One region of the Streptomyces sp. SLBN-8D4 genome, then DNA from elsewhere that is predicted to be linked to it. Evidence: riboswitches for the same ligand, from Rfam matches in the RefSeq annotation. Region 1 holds a riboswitch; the other holds the start of a gene.
What was found. Region 1 has a riboswitch for glycine ahead of gcvT (glycine cleavage system aminomethyltransferase GcvT). Riboswitches for the same ligand answer to the same signal wherever they lie in the genome.
Positions count from the first base shown of each region.

Region 2: linked by a shared signal. The riboswitch ahead of gcvP (aminomethyl-transferring glycine dehydrogenase) and the one ahead of gcvT (glycine cleavage system aminomethyltransferase GcvT) in region 1 are both predicted to bind glycine.

Region 1 is NZ_JBMGQC010000001.1:3,109,996-3,115,547, forward strand. It holds gene RKD20_RS13580 (enhanced serine sensitivity protein SseB) at 1-605, opposite strand, end outside; gene RKD20_RS13585 (AAA family ATPase) at 673-1,341, opposite strand; glycine riboswitch at 1,524-1,620, shown strand; glycine riboswitch at 1,621-1,723, shown strand; gene gcvT (glycine cleavage system aminomethyltransferase GcvT) at 1,775-2,893, shown strand; gene gcvH (glycine cleavage system protein GcvH) at 2,992-3,369, shown strand; gene glyA (serine hydroxymethyltransferase) at 3,384-4,649, shown strand; gene RKD20_RS13605 (L-serine ammonia-lyase) at 4,706-5,552, shown strand, end outside.
Region 2 is NZ_JBMGQC010000001.1:8,120,448-8,125,999, forward strand. It holds gene RKD20_RS36920 (MerR family transcriptional regulator) at 1-173, shown strand, start outside; gene RKD20_RS36925 (bifunctional nuclease family protein) at 250-723, shown strand; gene RKD20_RS36930 (MerR family transcriptional regulator) at 987-1,685, shown strand; gene RKD20_RS36935 (DNA polymerase IV) at 1,744-3,102, shown strand; gene RKD20_RS36940 (PRC-barrel domain-containing protein) at 3,521-3,898, opposite strand; glycine riboswitch at 4,022-4,117, shown strand; gene gcvP (aminomethyl-transferring glycine dehydrogenase) at 4,293-5,552, shown strand, end outside.

The DNA of each region.
Region 1 (5,552 bases):
ATGACCGGGTCGGCGGTCTCGATGGCGGCCAGGCAGCGGCGGGCCGTCAGGACCACGCCCGTGGCCGCGAACTCGGCGGACGCGGCCGCCAGGAAGTCGACCGGGTCGTCCTGCCAGTCCGGCTCGTAGAGCTTGACCCGGCCGCCGGTGTTGGGCCCGTCCAGCGGGGTCCGGCCCACCCGGCACAGGTCGGCGACGGCGGCGGGCGGCAGCGGGACGCCGACCACGCCGTCCGGGTTCACCGCGATGCCCACGTGCGGGGGCAGGCCGCGGGCGAACTCGACCGCCGGGGCGATGGTGTACGACAGATGGCTGCCGACGACCTGGCGGAACTGCTCCTCGGAGCTGAAGACCGGGACGAACGCCTGGCCCCCGATCTCCAGGGTGGGCAGGTCGAGGGGGCCGCTGTGCGGGCCGCCGCCGTTCGGCAGGGGGATCCAGACGAAGCTGCGCCCGAGCACCTCGATGATCCGGCCGCCCGCCGAGGGCATGCCGAGGGAGGCCGAGAGCACCTCCTCCAGCTCGTTGCCGGGCCAGCCGCCGTGCGGATGGGTGTGTGCCGAGTGTGCCGGGAAGTCCGCGGGAAGATCCGCTGGGAAGTCCATCTGTCTGACCGCCTGCTGTGAACCACTGATGTGGCTGAAAGGCTAGCGGGTGCGGGCGGTTCGCGACTCAGCCCGGGAACCCGATCCGCCGCAGGACGTCCGCCGCGTCCCGGTCGATCAGCACCGCCGAGCCGCAGCCCTGGGGCAGATCGCCGCCCTCCACGGAGCGGATCAGCCGGGCGGCGGCCCCCCGGTGCCGCAGGAAGGCGTACCGCGAGACCCCCCGGCCGCGCTCGCGCTGGCCCTCCAGCGCGGTGTCCGCCGTGACGTCGAGCAGCAGCAGATGCAGGGTGCCGCCCCGGCGCCGGGCCTCGCGGGCCAGCCAGCCCCGCACCCAGGCCTGCGTCCCGCAGTCGTGCACCACGACTCCCTCGCCGGAGCGCAGGGCGCGGCGCAGTCCGGCGTAGTGCGCGAGCCGGACCAGGGGGCGGTAGACGGCGTACGGCAGTAAGCGGGACAGCCGGGCGTCCCAGCGGTCGCGGGTGTCCTGGGAGTCGACCCGGATGCCCGTGACCGCGCGCTTCATCAGCGTGGACTTGCCGCTGCCCGGCAGGCCGGTGATGACGACGAGGTCTCCGGGGCCGAAGAGCAGGGCGTGCGGGCTGTGGCCGGCGCGGTCGCGCAGGTCACGGACGACCGGGCGGGCGCCGCGGCCCTCGACGGCCGGGACCGCGGGCTGCTCGGGCAGCGCGAGGGCCGAGGTCGTCGCGTACGCCGTGGTCCTGTTCACCGTCATCGTCCTCCTCCGGGGTCGGGGTTCCCCTCCCCACCGAGCGTAAAGAGAAGGTAATGGATGATCTCTCGTGTTTCTGTACGCGTACCGCCACAAGGCAGTTACAAAAGGAAGGGGCCAGTGCGGCCCTGCCGTCGGCGTCCGGGGCGTGCAATGATGTCCGCGCCAACTGCATACCGGCCGCTTGAATCCGCGCGGGAGAGTCCCGGGTACGTGTACCCGGGCGCCGAAGGAGCAAGTCCCTCCCTTGAATCTCTCAGGCCCCGTTACCGCGCGGGCGAGGCACATCTGAAAAGCGGGCCGCCCACTCGACGCGGCCCCACCCACGGTGCAAGCCATGTTCTTCATGGCGAACCTCTCAGGTTCCGATGACAGATGGGGAGGAATACCTCGCCCGTCACACCCATGTCCTGGGATCCTTGGAGACGACCGTCCGATGAGCAGTCCTGAACCCCGTCTCACCGCACTCGACGCCCTGCACCGCTCGCTCGGTGCGACGATGACCGACTTCGCCGGCTGGGACATGCCCCTGCGGTACGGCTCCGAGCGCGACGAACACAACGCGGTACGCACGAAAGCCGGGCTCTTCGACCTCTCCCACATGGGCGAGATCACCGTGACCGGACCGCAGGCCGCGCAGCTGCTGAACTTCGCCCTCGTCGGCAACATCGCCTCCGTCGGCGTCGGCCGGGCCCGCTACACCATGATCTGCCAGGCCGACGGCGGCATCCTGGACGACCTGATCGTCTACCGGCTGGGCGAGACCGAGTTCATGGTGGTCGCCAACGCCTCCAACGCCCAGGTCGTCCTCGACGCGCTGACCGAGCGCGCGGCCGGCTTCGACGCCGAGGTGCGCGACGACCGGGACGCGTACGCCCTGATCGCCGTACAGGGGCCGGAGTCCCCCGGGATCCTCGCGTCGTTGACCGACGCGGACCTCGACGGCCTGAAGTACTACGCCGGTCTGCCGGGCACGGTCGCCGGAGTTCCGGCGCTGATCGCGCGCACCGGGTACACCGGCGAGGACGGCTTCGAGCTGTTCGTGAAGCCGGAGCACGCGGTCGAGCTGTGGCAGGCCCTGACCAAGGCGGGCGAGGGCGTCGGCCTGGTCCCGTGCGGGCTGTCCTGCCGGGACACGCTGCGCCTTGAGGCGGGCATGCCGCTCTACGGGCACGAGCTCTCCCGCGAGCTGACCCCCTTCGACGCCGGGCTCGGGCGGGTCGTGAAGTTCGAGAAGGACGGGGACTTCGTCGGGCGGGAGGCACTCCAGCAGGCTGCTGAGCGCGCCGCCGCCGCTCCGCCGCGCGTCCTCGTCGGTCTGGTCGCCGAGGGGCGTCGTGTCCCGCGCGCCGGGTACGCGGTCGTCGCGGGCGGCGAGGTGATCGGCGAGGTCACCTCCGGCGCCCCCTCCCCCACGCTGGGCAAGCCGATCGCGATGGCGTACGTCGACGCCGCGCACGCGACGCCCGGCACGACCGGTGTCGGTGTGGACATCCGGGGCAGCCACGAGCCGTACGAGGTCGTGGCGCTGCCGTTCTACAAGCGCCAGAAGTAGTCGCCGTAGGCGATGCTGGGCACAGAGTCGCTGCTCACGCACGCCCTCCGCAGTCCCCCCTTCACCAGCACTCCCCCGCGTACAGGAGAATTCAGGCCATGAGCAACCCCCAGCAGCTGCGCTACAGCAAGGAGCACGAGTGGCTGTCGGGCGCCGAGGACGGCGTCTCGACGGTCGGCATCACGGAGCACGCGGCCAACGCGCTCGGCGATGTCGTCTTCGTACAGCTCCCGGAGGTCGGTGACACGGTGACCGCGGGCGAGACCTGCGGCGAGCTGGAGTCGACCAAGTCGGTCTCCGACCTGTACTCCCCCGTCTCCGGTGAGGTCACCGAGGTCAACGAGGACGTCGTCAGCGACCCCGCACTGGTGAACTCCGCCCCCTTCGAGGGCGGCTGGCTGTTCAAGGTGCGCGTCGCCGAGGAGCCGGCCGACCTGCTCTCCGCCGACGAGTACACCGCCTTTTCCGCCGGCTGAGGAGTCCGCACCCGATGTCCGCACTGAACACGCCCCTGCACGAGCTCGACCCGGAGATCGCCGCCGCGGTCGACGCCGAGCTGGACCGTCAGCAGTCCACCCTCGAGATGATCGCCTCGGAGAACTTCGCTCCGCTCGCGGTCATGGAGGCCCAGGGCTCGGTCCTCACCAACAAGTACGCCGAGGGCTACCCGGGCCGCCGCTACTACGGCGGCTGCGAGCACGTCGACGTGGCCGAGCAGATCGCGATCGACCGGGTCAAGGAGCTCTTTGGCGCCGAGTACGCCAACGTGCAGCCCCACTCCGGTGCCTCCGCGAACCAGGCCGCCCTGTTCGCGCTGGCCCAGCCGGGCGACACCATCCTCGGTCTCGACCTCGCCCACGGCGGTCACCTGACCCACGGGATGCGGCTGAACTTCTCCGGCAAGCAGTTCGACGTGGTCGCGTACCACGTGGACCCGGAGACCGGTCTGGTCGACATGCCCGAACTGGAGAAGCTCGCCAAGGAGCACCGCCCGAAGGTGATCATCGCGGGCTGGTCCGCCTACCCGCGGCAGCTGGACTTCGCGGAGTTCCGCCGGATCGCCGACGAGGTCGAGGCGTACCTGTGGGTCGACATGGCGCACTTCGCCGGCCTGGTGGCCGCGGGGCTGCACCCGAACCCCGTCGAGCACGCGGACGTGGTCACCTCCACCACCCACAAGACGCTGGGCGGACCGCGCGGCGGGATCATCCTCGCCAAGCAGGAGTTCGCGAAGAAGCTGAACTCCTCCGTGTTCCCGGGCTTCCAGGGCGGTCCCCTGGAGCACGTGATCGCGGCGAAGGCGGTGTCCTTCAAGGTCGCCGCCTCCGAGGAGTTCAAGGAGCGCCAGCGGCGTACGGTGGACGGTGCGCGCATCCTCGCCGAGCGTCTGACGGCCGATGACGCCCGGGAGGCCGGGGTCAACGTGCTCTCCGGCGGCACCGACGTGCACCTCATCCTCGTCGACCTGCGCGAGTCCGAGCTGGACGGCAGGCAGGCCGAGGACCGTCTCCACGAGGTCGGCATCACGGTCAACCGCAACGCCGTGCCGAACGACCCGCGCCCGCCGATGGTGACGTCGGGCCTGCGGATCGGCACGCCCGCCCTGGCCACCCGCGGCTTCACGGCCGAGGACTTCGCCGAGGTCGCGGACGTGATCGCTGCGGCACTGAAGCCGTCGTACGACGTGGAAGGCCTGAAGGCTCGGGTCAAGGCCCTCGCCGACAAGCACCCGCTGTACGCCGGTCTGAACAAGTAGTTCCGCGGTGGGGGCACCCGACGACGTGTGCCCCCACCTTTTGTGAAGGAGTTCCCGTGGCCATCTCGGTCTTCGACCTGTTCTCGATCGGCATCGGCCCGTCGAGCTCCCACACGGTCGGCCCGATGCGCGCGGCCCGCATGTTCGCCCGCCGTCTGCGCAACGAGGACCTGCTGCCGGCCGTCGCCTCGGTCCGCTGCGAGCTCTACGGCTCCCTGGGCGCGACCGGCCACGGCCACGGCACCCCGAAGGCGGTGCTGCTCGGCCTGGAGGGGGCGTCCCCGCGCACGGTGGACGTGGCGAACGCGGACGACCGGGTGGCGGAGATCAAGGCCGCGGGCGTGCTGAAGCTGCTCGGCGAACGCGAGATCCCGTTCTCCTTCGACGACGACCTGGTCCTGCACCGCCGCAAGGCACTGCCGTACCACGCGAACGGCATGACGGTGTGGGCGTACGACGCCTCGGGCGCGGAACTGCTGTCCAAGACGTACTACTCGGTCGGCGGCGGCTTCGTCGTGGACGAGGACGCGGTCGGCGAGGACCGCATCAAGCTCGACGACACGGTGCTCAAGTACCCCTTCCGCACGGGTGACGAGCTGCTGCGCCTGACCAAGGAGACCGGCCTGTCGATCTCCTCCCTCATGCTGGAGAACGAGCGCGCCTGGCGCACCGAGGACGAGATCCGGGCCGGGCTGCTGGAGATCTGGCGCGTGATGCAGTCCTGTGTGTCCCGGGGCATGTCCCAGGAGGGCATCCTGCCGGGCGGCCTGCGGGTGCGCCGCCGCGCCGCCATGACGGCACGTCAACTGCGGGCGGAGGGCGACGCGTTGGCCCACTCCATGGAGTGGATCACGCTGTACGCGATGGCGGTCAACGAGGAGAACGCGGCCGGCGGCCGGGTGG
Region 2 (5,552 bases), 5.0 Mb from region 1:
CGGCTGCCGACCGTGAGGCGGGACTCGTGGACCAGGTGGTGGCCCCGCTGAAGCGCCACCGCAACCCGCAGACCCGCGCCCACGCCGAAGCCCGTGCCAAGGAACTCGCAGGACTCACTGTGAGGCTGCACGCGGCACTCGTGCAGACCGCCCTCGGCGTACGCCTGCCCTGACGGCGCCGGGCACGGGATCGTCCCCCGTTTCCTGCCCGACTACCCAAACGTCCCGGGCACGGCCTAGGGTTGCTGTGTGAACGAGCTCGATGTCGTAGGTGTCCGGGTCGAAATGCCCTCCAACCAACCGATCGTGCTCCTGCGTGAAGTGGGAGGCGACCGCTACCTCCCCATCTGGATCGGGCCGGGAGAGGCGACGGCGATCGCCTTCGCGCAGCAGGGCATGGCCCCCGCACGACCGCTGACGCACGACCTGTTCAAGGACGTGCTGGAGGCGGTCGGTCAGGAGCTCACCGAAGTGCGCATCACGGATCTGCGTGAGGGCGTCTTCTACGCGGAGCTGGTCTTCGCCAGCGGGGTCGAGGTGAGCGCGCGGCCGTCCGACGCCATAGCGCTGGCCCTGCGCACCGGGACGCCCATCTACGGCAGCGACGGGGTGCTCGACGACGCCGGTATCGCGATCCCGGACGAGCAGGAGGACGAAGTGGAGAAGTTCCGCGAGTTCCTCGACCAGATCTCCCCCGAGGACTTCGGCACCAGCAGCCAGTGAGGCGGATGCGGCCGGCCTGGCGGATCAGTGGTCCGTGACGGGTCGGCAGTGTCCGGTCGTCACCGAAATGCTGGCATTTGCCACCGGCGCGTGAGAGCGTCCTGCGACCCGTTCGGAGCGCATTCGGCTAGCCTTTCCCCGCAGTGGGGTACGGCAAACCACTCCTAGGGTGATTATCACTCGGCGTGCCGAGTGTGGCGATCGTTGACGCACCCCTGGTGACTGCCTACCGTCGAGAAGGCAGGTCAAGGACGGAGGTCGGCGTGAGAAGCAGCGGCGACGGTACGGCTGGGGGTGCCCCCGGACGGAGTCTCGGGGCGAGCGGTCCGTACCCTCCCCCAGGCTCTCAACTGCGTTCGAGTTGGGGGAACCCCCATCCCGGCAGCCCTTTTCAGGGCAGCGCGGCCGATCACGCCCCGCAGCGACCGACGGCAGTGCCGAGCAGCGGAGGGGCGACGTCCATGGCGTCCGAGCAGATCGGCTATCGCGGCCCTACGGCCTGCGCGGCTGCCGGTATCACCTACCGGCAACTCGACTACTGGGCACGCACCGGGCTCGTGGAGCCGAGCGTGCGGCCCGCCCACGGGTCGGGGACGCAGCGGCTCTACAGCTTCCGGGACGTCGTCGTCCTCAAGATCGTCAAACGGTTCCTGGACACCGGCGTGTCCCTCCAGAACATCCGCACCACCGTCCAGCACCTGCGGGAGCGAGGGTTCCAGGACCTGGAGCGCATGACCCTCATGAGCGACGGGGCCACGGTCTACGAGTGCACTTCGCCCGACGAGGTCCACGCGCTGCTGCAGGGCGGCCAGGGCGTCTTCGGGATCGCCGTGGGGGTCGTCTGGCGCGATGTCGAGAGCGCCCTGTCGCAGCTGCACGGGGAGCGCATCGACACGGGGGAGACGCTCGTCGGGCACAACCCCGCGGACGAGCTGGCCAGGCGCCGCAACCGGGCGGTCTGAGTCCTGCCCCGCTTTCTGGGGCGGGGCATTGTCAGTGGCGTAGGGCAGCATCGGACATGTGAGAAAAGCGCCCACGATCCTGCATCTCGACATGGATGCCTTCTACGCCTCGGCGGAGCAGGCGTCCAAGCCGAGTCTGCGTGGGAAGGCCGTCGTCGTGGGCGGGCTGGGGCCGCGGGGAGTGGTGGCCACCGCGTCCTACGAGGCCCGGGTGTTCGGGGTGCACTCGGCGATGCCCATGGCCCAGGCGAGACGGCTCGCGCCGAACGCCGCGTATCTCGTGCCGCGCTTCGGGTTCTACAAGGCGATCAGCGAGCAGGTGATGGCGCTGCTGCGAGAGCTGTCGCCGCTCGTGGAGCCGCTGAGCCTGGACGAGGCGTTCGTGGATCTGGAGGCCGGGGGAGCGGCCTGGGACGAGGCGTCGGCGCGGCTGGTCGGGACGAAGCTGCGGGCCGACATACGGGCCTTCACGGGGCTCACGGGGTCGGTGGGGCTGGCCGCGTCCAAGATGCTCGCGAAGATCGCCTCCGAGCAGGCCAAGCCGGACGGGCTGGTGGTGATCGAGCCCGGCACCGAGCGGGCGCTGCTCGGGCCGTTGTCGGTGCGGACCCTGCCGGGGGTGGGGCCGGCGACGGGGGACCATCTGCGGCGGGCCGGGATCCATACCGTCGACGAGATCGTCGAGGCCGGGGAGGACGAGCTCGTACGGCTGCTCGGGAAGGCGCACGGGCACGGGCTGTACGCCATGGCGCTGGCGCGGGACGAGCGGGCCGTGGTGGCGGAGCGGGAGGCCAAGTCGGTGTCGGTGGAGGACACGTACGACGTGGACATCCATGACCGGGTTCGGGTGGGGCTCGAAGTGCAGCGGTTGGCGGACCGGTGTGTGCGCAGGTTGAGGGGGGCCGGGTTGTCGGGGCGGACCATCGTGTTGAAAGTGCGGCGGTACGACTTCTCGACGTTGACGCGGTCCGAGACCCTGCGGGGGCCCACGGACGATCCCGCGGTGGTGCGGGAGGCCGCCCTGCGTTTGCTGGAGGGCGTCGACTCGACGGGGGGCGTGCGGTTGCTGGGGGTGGGGGTGTCCGGGCTTGCCGACTTCACGCAGGAGGACCTGTTCGCGCAGGCTGCGGGGGAGAGGTTGGACCATGCCGTCGAGGAGGTGGCTGACGACGTCCCTGCCGAGGAGCGGGACGTGGTGGTCGAGCGGCGGTGGGTTGCCGGGCATGACGTCCGGCACGCCGAGTACGGGCACGGGTGGGTGCAGGGGAGCGGGCTGGGGCGGGTGACCGTGCGGTTCGAGACGCCGGATTCGGAGCCGGGGCGGGTGCGGACGTTTCTTGTCGATGACCCTGCGCTGGAGTCGGCCGAGCCGTTGCCGTTGGTTGAGGTGATGGGTGCCCGTCCGTGCCCTCCGTGACGGGCTCGTCGTCGGGTGCGGGTGGCTCCGCCAGGCCGGGCTGGGGCGGGTGCGGGGGGCAGGGTGCTTGTCGGAATCGGGGTGGAGCAGCGGGGCATGGGAAGCGTCCGGGTGGACCGGCCGGCGGGGTCGGGGCGGGTGTCGGCTGAGCACGGACAGCGAGTTGGGCGCGCCCTGGTGTCGGTCGGGCGGGATCTCGGTCTGGTGTGGGGCGGGTGCTGCTGGATTGCGGTGGGTCGGAGGCGGGTGGTTCGGGGCGGCGCTCACGGCCGGCCTGGCGTCGGTCCTGCAGGGCCTTCGTCGGTACCGCTCGGCTGCGGGGGCTGGGCCGGGGCCCACCGCCCGCCTCGCGGGGCTGGGCGTCCGGCAGGGGCTGGGCAGGGGGCGAGGCGGCCTCGGGGCGGGGAGAGCGCGGTGGTCAGGCCTCCACGTCCTCCGTGCCCGCCAGTTTGCCGAAGTCCCGGTCCGGGAGTGCCGGTGGTGTGGCCAGGTCGAGTCCGTAGTGGTGGTAGAGCTGGAGTTCCTGGTCGGGGGAGAGGTGGCGGCCCACGCCGAAGTCGGGGGCGTCCTTGATGAGGGTGCGGTCGAAGGGGACGTGCAGGGAGCCGTCGACCAGTTCGCTCGGCTCCAGGGGGACGAAGGCGTCCCGGGTGAAGAGGCCGGTGCGTATGGCGGCCCATTCCGGCACGCCCGTCGCGTCGTCGAGGTAGACCTCGTCAACGGTGCCGATCTTGGTGCCGTTGCGGTCGAACGCCTTGCGGCCGATCAGGTTGCGCGGATCGATGTCGGTCTGCACGTGCCCTCCACTTGGTCGCAACTCATCCGAAGCGGTCGTAAGCACTACGAAAGAGCACATCGGGGTGTGCGGCCACTCGAAGACCCGTGCGGTGGCCTCGCTGGTAGGCTTGCGAGCGGCTGCTGACCCCGCGCGGGAGAGTCCTCCGGACACCATCGGAGGCGCCGAAGGAGCAAATCCTCCCCGGAATCTCTCAGGCTCACGTACCGCACGGACGAGGTCACTCTGGAAAGCAGGGCGGGTGTCGACGGCTTCCGCTCTCACCGACGGTGAAAGCCGGCGGCCTTCGGGCGGCCGGTGAAGCTCTCAGGTCGAGATGACAGAGGGGGAGGCCGTCGGGGTACCCGCGCCGGGGTACCCCTCGAAGGTCGCGTCAGACCAGGAGGCCTCCGCAATGACCGCCCACCGCATTCCGCTCGCAGAGCTCGAGCAGGGGATCCCGTTCGAGCAGCGTCACATCGGTCCGGATCATGAAGCCCGGGCCAAGATGCTCGCCCAGGTCGGCTACGGCTCGCTCGACGAGCTGACCGCCGCCGCGGTACCCGACGTGATCAAGAACGCCGATGCGCTGGAACTGCCCCGTGCGCGCACCGAGGCCGAGGTGCTGGCCGAGCTGCGGTCGCTGGCCGACCGCAACCAGGTGCTCGACTCCATGATCGGACTCGGGTACTACGGCACCTTCACTCCGCCCGTCATCCTGCGCAACGTCATGGAGAACCCGGCCTGGTACACGGCCTACACGCCGTATCAGCCGGAGATCTCGCAGGGACGGCTCGAGGCTCTGCTCAACTTCCAGACCATGGTCGCCGAGCTCACCGGGCTGCCGACCTCCGGTGCCTCGCTGCTCGACGAGGGAACCGCGGCGGCCGAGGCCATGGCACTGTCCCGCCGCATGGGGAAGAACAAGAAGGGGCTCTTCCTCGTCGACGCCGACGTGCTGCCGCAGACCATCGCCGTGATCGAGACCCGTGCCGAACCGACCGGCCTGGAGGTCGTGGTCGCCGACCTCAGCGACGGGATCCCGGCCGAGATCGCCGGGCGTGAGATCAACGGCGTGCTGGTCCAGTACCCCGGCGCCTCCGGAGTCGTACGGGACATCAAGCCGCTCATCGACCAGGCTCACGAGCTCGGCGCTCTCGTGACCGTCGCCGCCGATCTGCTCGCGCTGACCCTGCTGAAGTCGCCGGGTGAGCTCGGGGCGGACATCGCGGTCGGTACCACGCAGCGGTTCGGTGTGCCGATGGGCTTCGGCGGCCCGCACGCCGGATACATGGCCGTACAGGAGAAGTTCGCCAGGAGCCTGCCCGGGCGGCTCGTGGGCGTGTCCGTGGACGCCGACGGCGACAAGGCCTACCGGCTGGCGCTGCAGACGCGTGAGCAGCACATCCGCCGGGAGAAGGCGACCAGCAACATCTGCACCGCGCAGGTGCTGCTCGCGGTCATGGCCGGGATGTACGCCGTCTACCACGGGTCCGACGGGTTGAAGGGCATCGCGCGGCGGACGCACCGGTACGCGAACGTCCTCGCCGCGGGGCTGACGGCCGGTGGGGTCGAGGTCGTGCACGGGTCCTACTTCGACACGCTGACCGTGCGGGTGCCGGCCAGGGCCGCCGAGATCGTCTCCGCGGCGCGCCGGAACGGCGTCAACCTGCAC